4 regions of the Brevibacillus sp. DP1.3A genome follow, and region 1 is predicted to be linked to each of the others. Evidence: riboswitches for the same ligand, from Rfam matches in the RefSeq annotation. Region 1 holds a riboswitch; each other region holds the start of a gene.
The links. Region 1 has a riboswitch for cobalamin ahead of HP399_RS11155 (ABC transporter substrate-binding protein). Riboswitches for the same ligand answer to the same signal wherever they lie in the genome.
Positions count from the first base shown of each region.

Region 2: linked by a shared signal. The riboswitch ahead of metE (5-methyltetrahydropteroyltriglutamate--homocysteine S-methyltransferase) and the one ahead of HP399_RS11155 (ABC transporter substrate-binding protein) in region 1 are both predicted to bind cobalamin.
Region 3: linked by a shared signal. The riboswitch ahead of cobO (cob(I)yrinic acid a,c-diamide adenosyltransferase) and the one ahead of HP399_RS11155 (ABC transporter substrate-binding protein) in region 1 are both predicted to bind cobalamin.
Region 4: linked by a shared signal. The riboswitch ahead of HP399_RS20750 (ABC transporter substrate-binding protein) and the one ahead of HP399_RS11155 (ABC transporter substrate-binding protein) in region 1 are both predicted to bind cobalamin.

Region 1 is NZ_CP085876.1:2,437,563-2,440,818, forward strand. Features, by position in the region: gene HP399_RS11145 (pyridoxamine 5'-phosphate oxidase family protein) at 1-33, opposite strand, end outside; gene HP399_RS11150 (MBL fold metallo-hydrolase) at 190-1,134, shown strand; cobalamin riboswitch at 1,286-1,436, shown strand; gene HP399_RS11155 (ABC transporter substrate-binding protein) at 1,592-2,587, shown strand; gene HP399_RS11160 (FecCD family ABC transporter permease) at 2,589-3,256, shown strand, end outside.
Region 2 is NZ_CP085876.1:3,192,964-3,196,219, forward strand. Features, by position in the region: gene nrdE (class 1b ribonucleoside-diphosphate reductase subunit alpha) at 1-493, shown strand, start outside; gene nrdF (class 1b ribonucleoside-diphosphate reductase subunit beta) at 549-1,499, shown strand; cobalamin riboswitch at 1,586-1,785, shown strand; gene metE (5-methyltetrahydropteroyltriglutamate--homocysteine S-methyltransferase) at 1,930-3,256, shown strand, end outside.
Region 3 is NZ_CP085876.1:5,417,398-5,420,653, reverse strand. Features, by position in the region: gene HP399_RS24805 (LeuA family protein) at 1-391, shown strand, start outside; gene HP399_RS24800 (M15 family metallopeptidase) at 498-1,190, opposite strand; cobalamin riboswitch at 1,373-1,589, shown strand; gene HP399_RS24795 (hypothetical protein) at 1,546-1,725, shown strand; gene cobO (cob(I)yrinic acid a,c-diamide adenosyltransferase) at 1,753-2,301, shown strand; gene cobD (threonine-phosphate decarboxylase CobD) at 2,298-3,256, shown strand, end outside.
Region 4 is NZ_CP085876.1:4,556,579-4,559,834, forward strand. Features, by position in the region: gene HP399_RS20745 (FecCD family ABC transporter permease) at 1-741, opposite strand, end outside; gene HP399_RS20750 (ABC transporter substrate-binding protein) at 811-1,830, opposite strand; cobalamin riboswitch at 2,000-2,200, opposite strand; gene HP399_RS20755 (M24 family metallopeptidase) at 2,217-3,256, opposite strand, start outside.

The DNA of each region.
Region 1 (3,256 bases):
CTCAGGTCGTAACTCAGAAAAAAGCTGACCCATTTTGCACCCCTCCAAGTAATGAAATTGTTTTTGCTACCCTCATATTACGATAAAAATATGAAGAATTTGTGTTGTTTTTCCCAGTGCGTCCAAAATAGGTGATAAAGTGTAAATATTCTCGCAACAAAATAACTTTTGAAAAGGAGGAGCATTTACATGCAATCATCACCGCCAATTTACTTAGGGGAACGCATCCATTTAATAGACGGTTTCGATATGGGCTGGGCGGAACGTACGGGGACATATGTGATCGCGGAAGAGGAGCTCACATTGGTCGAAACAGGGCCAAGCCCCTCCGTCCCATACATCAAGGCCGGTCTCGCCAAGCTCGGTTATACGCCGGAACAAGTAAAATACATCATCGTGACGCATATTCACTTGGATCATGCAGGAGGAGTAGGACTGTTTCTGAAGGATTGTCCGAACGCAAAGGTCGTCGTCCACCCGAAAGGTGCACGTCATCTCGTTGATCCGAGCCGGCTGATCGCAGGGGCGAGAGCGGTGTATCATGATGATTTTGATCGATTGTTTGATCCGATTGAGGCAGTTCTCGAGGAGCGGATTTTGATTCGCGGGGACGGAGATACACTAAAGATCGGGGAGAATTGCGTATTGGAGTTTCTGGATTCCCCAGGTCACGCCAATCATCACTTCAGCATCTACGATCCAGTAAGCCGCGGCATGTTCACAGGTGATACCGCAGGTGTACTCTATCCACAGCTTAAAAAGGATGGCATACACCTCGTGCTACCATCTACTTCGCCGAATCAGTTTGACCCGGATGCCATGTTAGCGTCTCTAAGCCGTTTTGAAGCGCGTAAGCTAAGTCGAATTTACTTTGGTCATTTTGGGATGTCAGAGCAGGTTGACGACGTGTACCGCCAAATACGTGAGTGGCTCCCCGTGTTTGTGGCGGAAGGAGAATCAACGCTTGCTGTTGGACAAACCTATGACGAGCTGTCTCGTAAGTTATTGGGACGAGTCTCGGATTATCTACAGTCACAAGGAATCAGTGGTGACCACGAAGTTTTCGAGGTACTCAAGCTCGATTTACAAGTATGCTCCATGGGCATTCTAGATTATTTGCACAAACGAGGGTAATAGCCTCCAAAAAGCTTTACATTTGCCTGAACTTTTTGTTCAGGCGTTTTTCATTTTTAGGAGGCAAGAAAGTATTGGCTTATGTGTTTGTCATTCTTTTTTCATCCAAGGAATGCTATGATGTAGGATGAGTCATGGACTGTGACAATTTCAAACGTAACAACAAATAGGTGCCTCGTCTTTTTAACAAAAAGATCGGGTGAAAAGGGAAGTCGGTGAAAATCCGACGCGGTCCCGCCACTGTAAATCGGCTCGTTCCTCAGCCGTAAGCCAGGAGACCTGCCTGTTTGTTTTAGTGCCTGTTGCCTTCGCGGAAAGGATCGGCCTATTTCAGGAAGCAGACCATCCTGTCTGTTTGCCCTGAGGTGCCGACCCTTTGATTTCCGAATGGAAGCAAGGGTCGATTTTTTTATTGGAAGGTACAGTCAATTAGACATGCAGAAAGGAAGTTCTACATATGAAACGTTCATTGCGATTCATGATCCCACTACTAGTTGCGGCGAGCCTCGCAGGTTGTGCGGGTAACGATAACAGCCAGCCAGCACCAGGTGGACAAACAAGTGCACCGCAGACAGCACCGCAAGAGAATGCGGCCGAGCAGCCTGCAAAACAAACAACGTATCCATTGACAGTCACGGATGCGACAGGAAAAGAAGTAACCTTTGCAAAAGCTCCTGAGCGAATCGTCTCAACATCACCTGCCGAGACAGAGATTTTGTTCGCATTAGGCTTGGAAGATCGGATCGTAGCTGTCTCAGACTATGATGATTATCCAGATGCGGCGAAGGCAAAGCCGAAAATTGGCGGAGTCGTCAAACCAAATGAAGAAGCCATTCTCGCTCAAACACCGGATATGGTCGTTGGTGGGATTTCGATGGAAAAGCCAGTGGCTGACAAGCTCAAATCTCTCGGAATGCCAGTCTATATTACCCATCCGACAAAGATGGACGACATCCTAAACAATGTTTTGGCGATGGGCGTTATCACAAATACACAAGAACAAGCTGAAAAAGTCGTCGAACAAATGAAGAAAGACATCGCCTACGTTCAAGAAGCAGTGAAAAATGTAAAACCAGAAGAGAAGAAAAAGGTATACCTGGAATTTTCCCCAGGCTGGACAGTCGGAAAAGGCGAATTCATGGACGAACTCATCACGCTGGCTGGGGCGACAAACATTGCCTCCGACACCGAAGGATGGAATCCGATCAGTGAAGAAAAGATTTTGCAAAACGACCCAGACGTCATTTTGTATGCGAGCGGAATTACCGATGAAAAGACTGGCGTCAAGCTGGAGGATATGATCGCGAATCGCAATGGCTGGGATAAAATGAAGGCGATCCGTGAAAAACAAATCTTTGGCATGGACCAAAATATTTTGTCCCGTCCTGGTCCGCGTATTACACAAGGCTTGATCGAAGTAGCCAAGGCGATTTACCCTGACTTGGTGAAATAAAATGAAGAAACGATTGTTCATATGGGGAGGAGTCAGCTGTCTCGTCCTTCTGGCATCAATAGTCATCAGCATCTCGATGGGGGCGGCACATCTCCCCATTTCGCAAGTATGGCTCATCCTGCTCCATCAAATCCCGGGCTTGTCTGAGTGGATCACCGTAACGTGGCCGGAGTCATCTGAGCAAATTGTCATGAAGGTTCGTTTTCCACGCGTTGTATTGGCTGTCTTAATTGGAGCCTGCTTGTCACTTGCGGGAGCTGGCTTTCAGGGAGTTTTGCGCAATCCGCTCGCCGATCCGTTTACGATGGGCGTGGCATCCGGTTCTGCTGTCGGAGCAGCCTTCTTGATCCTTTTTGGCTTGCAAATCAGCTTTTTGGGTGCATGGAGCACGCCTGTCGTCGCTTTTCTTACAGGACTCCTCAGTCTATGGATCGTCCTCGGACTCGCGAGCACGCAAGGAAAGCTGCAAACGGAGACCCTGATTTTGTCTGGTGTCGTGGTGCAGGCTTTTCTTGGCTCGCTCGTTTCCTTTATGGTGTCGCTATCTGACCAGACCGTGAATGAGATCGTGTTCTGGCTTATGGGAAGCCTATCATTTCGGGGCTGGGCCTTTACGTACGTCTTGATTCCATACTTGGTCATAGGTGGAATGGTACTTGTGAGCTATGC
Region 2 (3,256 bases), 760 kb from region 1:
CCCGCGGACGGAAAAAGCAAAGCTTCTCTTTGAAGGAATGCACATTCCGACGCCAGAGGATTGGGCGGAACTACAACAAAAGGTGCAAAAGCATGGCGTTTACCATGCGTACCGTTTGGCAATTGCACCGACTCAGAGCATTTCCTACATTCAGAATGCGACTTCTAGTGTGATGCCAATCGTTGAGCATATCGAAACGAGAACGTATGCCAACTCGACGACGTATTACCCGATGCCGTACTTGTCGCAGGAAAACTATTTTTACTACAAATCGGCGTATGTAATCGATCAATTCAAAGTGATTGATCTGATTGCCGAAATTCAAGAGCACATCGACCAAGGAATTTCGACTGTGCTGCACGTGAACAGCAATATTTCAACCAGAGAACTGGCTCGCTATTACATTTACGCAGCGAAAAAAGGTCTGAAGTCACTCTACTATACCCGTACGAAGCATTTGACTGTAGAAGAGTGCATTAGCTGCGCTATTTAGTGAACTCGATTTATAAATGGAAAAGCATCAAGCAAATAGAGAAGAGGAACGCCATATGAAAGCAGTCAATTGGAACAGGCCGGACGACGATTTTACGATGACGTTTTGGAATCAAAACATCATGCAGTTCTGGACGGATGATGAGATTCCGCTGTCAGATGACAAGATGTCCTGGATGGAGCTCAGTGCGACTGAACGCGACACATATAAAAAAGTATTGGGCGGTCTCACCTTGCTAGATACGGTTCAGGGTGGAGTAGGGATGCCGAAGATCATGGAGCATGTCGATGGACTACAAAGAAAAGCGGTTCTCGCCTTCATGGGCATGATGGAGCAAATCCATGCCAAATCGTACAGTAGTATTTTTACAACGCTGGCATCGACAGAAGAGATTGACGGTATTTTTTCGTGGGTAGAAAACAATCCACATCTGCAAAAGAAAGCGGCCCTCATCTCGAAACGCTATCAAGAAATTGAGAAACCGAAAGACTTATACATGGCGATGGTAGCGTCCGTCTTCCTGGAAAGCTATCTGTTTTATAGCGGCTTCTTCTATCCGCTCTATTTGGCGGGGCAAGGCAAGATGACAAGCAGCGGGGAAATTATCGATCTGATTGTTCGCGACGAGAGCATCCACGGACTCTATGTCGGCGTTCTCGCGCAAGAAGTCTATCAAGGTCTGAGTGTGGTCGAGCAGGCCGCAGCAAAAGAGGAACTGTATGCCCTTTTGCACGAGCTGCAAGAAAATGAAGAGGCCTATACGACTTCGTTGTATACGGAAATCGGATTGGCTGAAGAGGTTCATGTGTACGTGCGCTATAATGCGAACAAGGCTTTGATGAATCTGGGGCTGGACCCGCTATTCCCGGAGGAAGAAGTGAACCCGATCGTACTGAACGGTATTCGCACGCAGACGAAGCAGCATGACTTCTTCTCGAAAAAAGGAAATGGTTATGTCCGCACGCTAAACGTAGAGCCGTTGACCGATGATGATTTTAAATTCTAGTATGACAAAAAATGGATTCTGTGTTACTGTATGAACAGTATGCTGCCCTGCTAGTTTACTGGGGCACTTCACAGAACCACGATAACTTCATAAGAGTGGGAACAGGTTCTTTGGTTATCAAGATCGACCAAGGATGAAAAGGGAAGTCGGTTAGAATCCGACACGGTCCCGCCACTGTATGAGGGGAGTCGGCACATTTATCAGCCACTGATCCAAACGGATTGGGAAGGCATGTGCAGATGATGATCCCAAAGTCAGGAGACCTGCCTGTTTCGACGACACTGCTTAACCTACGGGAGATAGGGAGGTGTTAGGATGCTGTGATCTCAGTGCTTATTTGGCATTTCTAACGTTCTTTTTGATCGTTGGAGATGCCTTTTTTATTGGGCGGATTCAAGTCAAGATCGAATAAAGAATGGAGAGGAAGCTCATGAAAAGCAGCAATTTGGGATATCCACGGATCGGGAAGAACCGGGAGTGGAAAAAGGCATTGGAAGCATTTTGGGCAGGCACTATCGATGAGGAAAGCCTGGTACAGCAAATGGAGCAAATCCGTCACCAAAACCTGTTGCGTCAGCAGGAAAAAGGGGTCGAGCTGATCCCTGTGGGTGACTTTACGTACTACGATCACATGCTGGATATGGCTGTGATGTTTGGAATGGTCCCCAAGCGTTATGAATACAAAGGAGGCCCGGTTTCTTTAGCCACATACTTCGCCATGGCTCGCGGTTCGAAGGAAGCTGTCGCCAGCGAAATGACGAAATGGTTTAACACGAACTACCATTATATCGTCCCGGAGTTCGGTGAACGACAACCAGCCATAACCGAGAATAAGCCTCTCCAAGCATATTTGGAGGCCAAGGAAAAGTTTGGCATCATCGGAAAGCCCGTCATTGTAGGCCCGTATACGTTTGTCAAATTGTCCAAAGGATATGAGAAAAACGAATTTGAGATCGTCGTGGATCAACTCGTTCCGCTTTACATAGACGTTCTCCGCGAGTTGGAGCTGCACGGCGTGGAATGGGTGCAAATCGATGAGCCTGCATTTGCACTGGATGTATCGGAGCTTGATCGCGCCATCATCAAACGTATCTATGCGCAAATCGGTCAAGCACTACCACATCTACAGTGCATGCTGCAAACCTATTTTGAAGCGGTGGATTGGTACGAGGAGCTGATTTCCTTACCAGTAAAAGGAATTGCTCTTGATTTTGTACACGGAGCGAAGCGCAATCTGACCAATCTGAAAACACAGGGGTTTCCAGCAGACAAGATTCTCGGAGCGGGAATCATCGACGGTCGAAACATATGGCGTGCGTCCATTGAGGAGAAGTGGGAGCTGATCAAAGAAATTTCCGAGATCGTACCACTCGAAAAGCTGTGGCTGCAGCCGTCCAGTAGTTTGTTGCATGTACCTGTAACGGTTGAAGCAGAGAGCGACTTGCCAGAGGAAGTCATGCCTGCATTGGCGTTTGCCGACGAAAAACTGGGGGAAGTACAGCTCTTAGTCCAAGGATTCCGATATGGTAAGTATGTCATTTCGAAAGAGATCGCCCAAAATGAAGCGGACTTGCTGAAGCTGGCATTATCTCCAGCGAGGAATCGTCGAGGAGTGCAGAATGCTTTACGTCAAATAGCTGCAGCAAAACTTGAAAGAAGTGTTCCTTATCTCGAACGTCGAGAGATTCAACAAAATACGTGGAAGTTGCCACTGTTGCCAACTACTACAATCGGAAGCTTCCCTCAGACGGCGGAGG
Region 3 (3,256 bases), 3.0 Mb from region 1:
GTATCATCGTGACGGTCCAGGGATACGCTGGGTTATGATGGATTCGCGTGTTGATGAGCGAGCCTCATTCTATGTGATCCAAAGGATCTTTAGATTATGCGATTTGTCCGGTGTTTCTGAAAAACATGTAGACAGACATGCGCATCATTGTGACAGTGCCTTCCTCTTTTGGGGAGATGCACCTGATGGCACTGGTCTGGTGTGTCATGTTCAACTGGGTGAAGAAGAGAAGACTGTTGAGAGTCCAACAGCTATTTTTATCCCAGCAGGCGTCGAGCATTCCTATCACTATGTGTCAGGGCGCGGAACTTATACAAATATTGTATTGTCGCCTGAATACAACAAAAGCCTTTTGGTTTCAGCAGCATCTTCTGAAATACCAGTGACCTAAGAGGTACAGGAATTTGTTGAGTTTGAAGAGTGGGCGGCCATCTGGGCATGAGTACGGTATCGACCGGGCTCATGCCTTTTTCGGCTGAATACTTGAGTATTTGTGGTTACATCGACAAAACCCCGCCATAGATCGGCTCTTGCTGCGTTTTTTGTCCCCAGGTGCGCGTCCCATACTCGAAATGCCACCATTCTTTCGGATAGTTGACGAATCCGACAGTCGTCATCAAATGATACAGCAGTCGGCGATTGTCTCGAATCTCGATGTCCTTTTGTGTAGGCTGTACGAGTTCTTCATAATGCCGAGTTGCAGCCCTTTCACTGAAGTCATCGAAGGCTGTCCCCATCTCCAGCCAGCCATCAGGTCCTGCGATAGTCAGATCGACTGCGCCACCGGATAGGTGAGGGGACGGCTTGGAGAGGTCTGTTGTTGGATAAGCGACGAATTTGCTCAATTCTTCGGTGAGCGCGGGTCCTTCCTGCCAGCCTTGTGAAAGCAAGGCTTCACGGAAACGTTCATACAAGGATGCCTGTACCTCGAACGAGCGCCAGCCGTCCAACACGACGAGCTTGTAGCCAATAGGCAGTTGCGCGGCTGCCATGGCGAGCTTGCGTGCTGCCCCTTCTCGCAAAAAGGCTTCTGGCTGTGTTCCGGCATAGCCCTCGTGGTAGTAGGCTGGATAGACTGTGATTTGTTCACAGAGGGAAGAGAGGGGGATCATCGGTTCGCTGCATTCCTTGATCGGCAGTGGGCTGGGCAGGACCATGTCTGGTATTTTTGGAATCGGAGGAAATAGCATGACTGCACACCACTTTCGATTGTTTGCCAATAGGGTAACGAAAATTTTCAGGTAAGTAAATGGTGATTATCTTAAATTTTCTGCCAATAGACACCTGCGAGGAATCGGCAGCTTTTGCTTGAATCCTCGGTAGCTTTTGCTATTATTAAAGCAAGTGCTTGTCAACGAAACGAATGACATTTACATATGGAAGAGAAACAGGTCCTTGTTTTTGCGAAACCGATTCGCAGGAGCAAGGTTAAAAGGGAAGTTTGGTGAAAAGCCAACGCGGTCCCGCCACTGTAAGAGAGTAGCTGTTCTTCAAGGCACCATGCCATCCACTGCCCATCCGGGAGCGGGAAGGAGAAGAAGAGCGATGATCCTCGAGCCAGGAGACCTGCCTGTTTTTATGTTTACACTGATTTCCTTCGGGTCAAAGGAAGAGGTGAGGATTGTTGCTTTCGGCTATCCGCGCTTTGTTTTTCCTTACGTACTGGGGAAACAGAGCGCTTTTTTTGTTGGCTTCGGAAAGTATTTGGAGGAAACAACGGAGTAAAATACATCACTTTTTGAGGTGGTTACGATGGAGAAAAACGATAAGAAGCGGGGCTTGACCCTCGTTTACACGGGAGACGGCAAAGGAAAAACGACGGCAGCAGTCGGATTGGCTGTGCGGGCGACAGGGCGCGGAAAAAAGGTGCTGATGGTTCAATTCATCAAGTCGCCGGAGCGTACATACGGAGAAAAGATTATTTTCGATAAATTGGGCATAGAAATTGTGCAAATGGGTGTTGGCTTCACATGGACGAAGACACCGGAGGAGCATCGTCAGGCTTTGAAAGAAGCTTGGGCGTTTGCGAGCGAAAAGCTCTCTTCCGGAGCGTACGATGTCGTCATTCTGGATGAGCTGAATAATGCATTGGCGATTGACCGCTTCCCGATTGACGATGTGTTGCCATTGTCCGATGTCTTGGAAGCGATTCAAAACAGGCCAAGTCATATCCACCTCGTGATTACGGGACGGGCAGCAAAGCAGGAGATTTTGGACATCGCAGATTTGGTGACAGAGATGAAGCCAATCAAGCATTACTACGATGAAGGGATTCCAGCTGTGCTGGGGGTAGAGTTTTGACAAGCGCAGGTGTAATAGAAACATACGGTCATGGTGGAGACTTGCTGACCGCAGCGCAGCGCTTTGGTCGAGAGCCAGGGCAGTTTCTGGATTACAGTGCCAATATTAATCCGCTGGGGATGCCAGCAAGCGTTCGTGAGATGCTGCTGGCTTCGCTAGCTGCTGTAGCGCATTACCCAGACCCTGGACATCGTGTGTTTCGTCATGCATTGGCAAAACGGCTGCAAGTGCCGGAAGAATGGTTGCTGCCTGCCAATGGTGCAGCGGAGGCAATGGCATTGGCTATCCTCGGTCTTTCGCCGCAAACGGTTGGTGTAGTGTATCCTTGCTTTTCGGAATACGCGCAACTTTCCGAGCAGTATGGTGCTCGCGTCATTGGCTGTTTCGGGAAGGAAGCGAACGGGTACAAGCCCGATCCTGAAGAGCTGCACACTCTTTTTACGCAGTCTGATCTCGTATTTGTCGGGTCGCCAAACAATCCAACCGGAATCCTGTATCAACCGGATGAGCTGCGCCAAATGGCGGAATGGACGAAAGAGACCAATACGTGGCTCATCGTGGATGAGGCTTTTCTCGATTTTGTGGAGGAAGAGCGGCAGTATACATTGGCGACGCAGCTGGAGCGCTTTCCCCGTGTGATTTTGATGCGTTCGATGACGAAAATGTACGCGATCCCGGGATTGCGCCTGGGTTATGCGATTGCGCATCCAGATGTCATTGCGAAGATGCGCCAGAAGCAAGTGAGCTGGAGCGTGAATGCACTAGCCCTTTTAGCTGGAGAACTGTGCTTGCAGGAGCAGGCATACGAGAAACAGACGCGCAGGCTCATAAAAGCAGAACGTGCGTATTTGACTGATTGTATCCGTAGTGAGTTGGGCTGGCAGGTATGGCCGGGGGAAGCAAACTTTCTGTTGCTGCGATCGCCAGCAGGATTGCCAGCTGAACAATTGCAGGC
Region 4 (3,256 bases), 2.1 Mb from region 1:
CGTGAGCAGTGCCGTGATCACCAGGAGAAGCTTGCGGAATTGTACCGTATTAACCCCTAATGTCCCCGCTGACTCCTCGCCCATCAACATCGCATTGAGCGAGCGATATTGGGCCATTAAGACGATGAGACAGATGACGACAATCATTGTTGGGATCGTCAGGTACTCCCATTTCCCACCAGCCAAACTACCACTTAACCAAAACAGGACCGTCCCAATTCCATGCTCATTTGGCGCTGAAAAAACAAGGAGACTAGTAATGGCCGACAAGATCGCAGATATCGCAATTCCGGCCATGAGCAGGCGTACCGTCGAGTTTTGTCCTCCGATACGGGATAGCGTAAAAATGAGAATGATTGACACAAGGGAGCCTGTAAAAGCGCCAAAGGATAGCGCATACTGCCCGTACATGCTGAATGCTCCGAATATAATCACCGAGGTAGCTCCAACCGAAGCACCTGAAGATACACCTAACACATACGGGTCAGCCAGGGAGTTGCGAACCAACGACTGGATCGCTACTCCCACGACAGATAGACCTGCTCCGACGATCGCCCCCAAAAGTACACGCGGAAAGCGAATATCCCAAATAATCGTTTGCTCCCCTTTGGACCAATCCATCTCAATCCATTGGGTCAATATCGGAATTTTTGATAAGGCGATTTTCCATACCGTTGTCGGCTTAATCTCCACTGATCCCAAGGTAACTGCGAACGTAATGGAGAGGAAGAGTCCGACCAGTAGAGTAATGATGATATAAGGTAACTTGATCTGTTGCAGTGCTATTCCCTCCCTTAAAAGGGGTGTACTCTATTTGAATTTATCCGGGTAGAGTCCTTCCGCCAAAATTTTTAGCGCAATCGGTGCTCGAACGCCTTCAGAAGCCGCAGACAATGGCAATACCATTAGTCGTTGATTTTTAATCGCCGGGATATCCGCCAGTTCTTTTTTTGTCAAAAGGAAATTACGTTTTTGCTCAACGGTTCTATCACCGTAGTCTACGATAATAATCACGTCTGGATTGCGACTCACTACTTGTTCCCAACTAACCTCTGCCCAACCCTTTTGAATGTCATCAAAAATGTTCTTACCGCCAGCAGTCTTGATTAAGGACGTCATGTAGTTGTTGGCTGCTGTGAATGGTTTGTCTTCCCCGTTGTCGTACACGAACACTTTAAGTGGCTCGTCCACCTTGCCAATTTTACTAAGCGTTTGGTCCATTTCACTCTTCATTTTGTTGATCAAATCATCAGCTTTGTCTTCCACACGGAAAATGCGTCCAATATTCGTAATGTCTGCAAACACATCGTCGATTGTCGGGCCAGGCATACTAGATGACGTTTGCAGATACGATTTGATGCCGACTTTTTCCAAATCCTGCATCGATCCTACGCCCTTTTCGCCGAATCCGCTTTTCCATCCGGCGTACACGAAGTCTGGGTTCGCTGCCAGCAGCACTTCTTTCGTAGGATACTTATCAGACAGTACCGGAATCTTGTCGTAATCTGCTTTTAACTCTGGAAGGATTTCATCGTCTAGGTAAGCGGTTCCGACCATTTTATCAGCAAGGCCCAATGTCAACATGATTTCGGTGACGTGTTGGTTCAATGTCACAGCACGCTCAGGTGCTGTTGGATAAGTCATTTCGATACCATTATTGGTGAGTGTTACAGCCTTGCCCTCTGCTGCTGGTGCAGCTGTTTGTTCTGTTTTGGCTGGAGCCTGTGTTGTCGTAGTGGAGCCGCATGCCGAAACCAAAAGCATGGCAGCTGTCATGATACCGAAAGCTAGTCCTTTCATTACTGTATGTGATTTGTTTGCCTTAACCATCTGTAATCCCCTTTTCTCTATGTATATGATGGGTTGAACCAAATCCTCCACAAAAAAAGCACCCCCCATTTCTATCGGGAGGTGCATGACAAACGTAGATATAGCTATAAGCAGGCACAAAGGCGCCCTTTCATAGACTGCTTCCACATCTGCCCCATCCTCGTGGGTCGATTTTAAATGATCGCATGGCAGGTCTCCTGGCTTACGGATCAACACACCCAGCTACCTTCCCATTTTTTGTCTCGCAAAAAACAGTGGCTATACGCTAGGCGCTCCTCGTTACAGTGGCGGGACCGCGCCGGTTTCTCACCGGACTTCCCTTTTAAGCTGACGGCATATGCCATCCAGCACCATTCGATACGTATTCAATTTTTACGATTTATTCATTAGTTGATAGAAGTCAGTTTTTTCGGGAACTGCGTGAGAATTTCAACGCCCGTTTCCGTAACCAATACATCATCTTCAATCCGCACTCCGCCTACACCTGGCAGATAGATGCCCGGCTCGATCGTAAAGACCATCCCTGGACGAAGCACTTCTTGGTTCTGGCTGTGAACAGACGGATATTCATGTACATCCATCCCAAGTCCATGCCCCAGACGGTGCATGAAGTATTCTCCGTAGCCTTTTGCAGTGATGACATCGCGAGCGGTTTTATCCAAATGCGCAAAGGTCACACCCGGACGAATCTCAGCAATTGCCGCTTCGTTGGCAGCCAATACTGTCTCGTAAATTTCTTGAAGCTGGGCACTGATCTCGCCTACAGCAAAGGTACGGGTAATATCGGATACATATCCGTTCGCTGCTACTCCAATATCAAACAAAAGCAAGTCGCCTTCTTGCACCTGGCGCGTTCCTGGTTTCCCGTGTGGCAGTGCCGACTTCTCCCCTGCCAATACCATGGACGTGAAGGATGGACCTTCCGCACCCAAGCGCTTCATCTGGAATTCCAGCTCAGCTACGATTTCCGTCTCGGTCATGCCTGTCTTGACTTTTTTCAGGGTCTCCCGCAAGGAATCCTCGACCAACTGAACAGCATGCTTCAGACGATCCACTTCATCCGCGGATTTGATCAAACGCATTTCACGCAGTGGCTCTTCCACGTCCACATAGCTCGACGCCAGAACAACTTGTCCAAGTGCTTCATAGCGCTCGACAGTCATATGACTTTTCTCAATACCGAGCTTCGTCAAATTCGCTGGTAACACTTGCTTGAGGATTTCATACGGGTTTTGGATATCCGTATGTGTATGGATATCTTGAACGAACGAAGCCTCTGCCGCTGCCTCACGATCAAGAGCAGGTACAATTAAAGAAGGTTTTCCCTCAGCAGGAATAACGAGACCCATAAAACGTTCATGCGGGTCTGTAAAAAATCCGGTCAAATAGTAGACGTGCTTGGGAGAGGTAATCAACACCGCGTTCA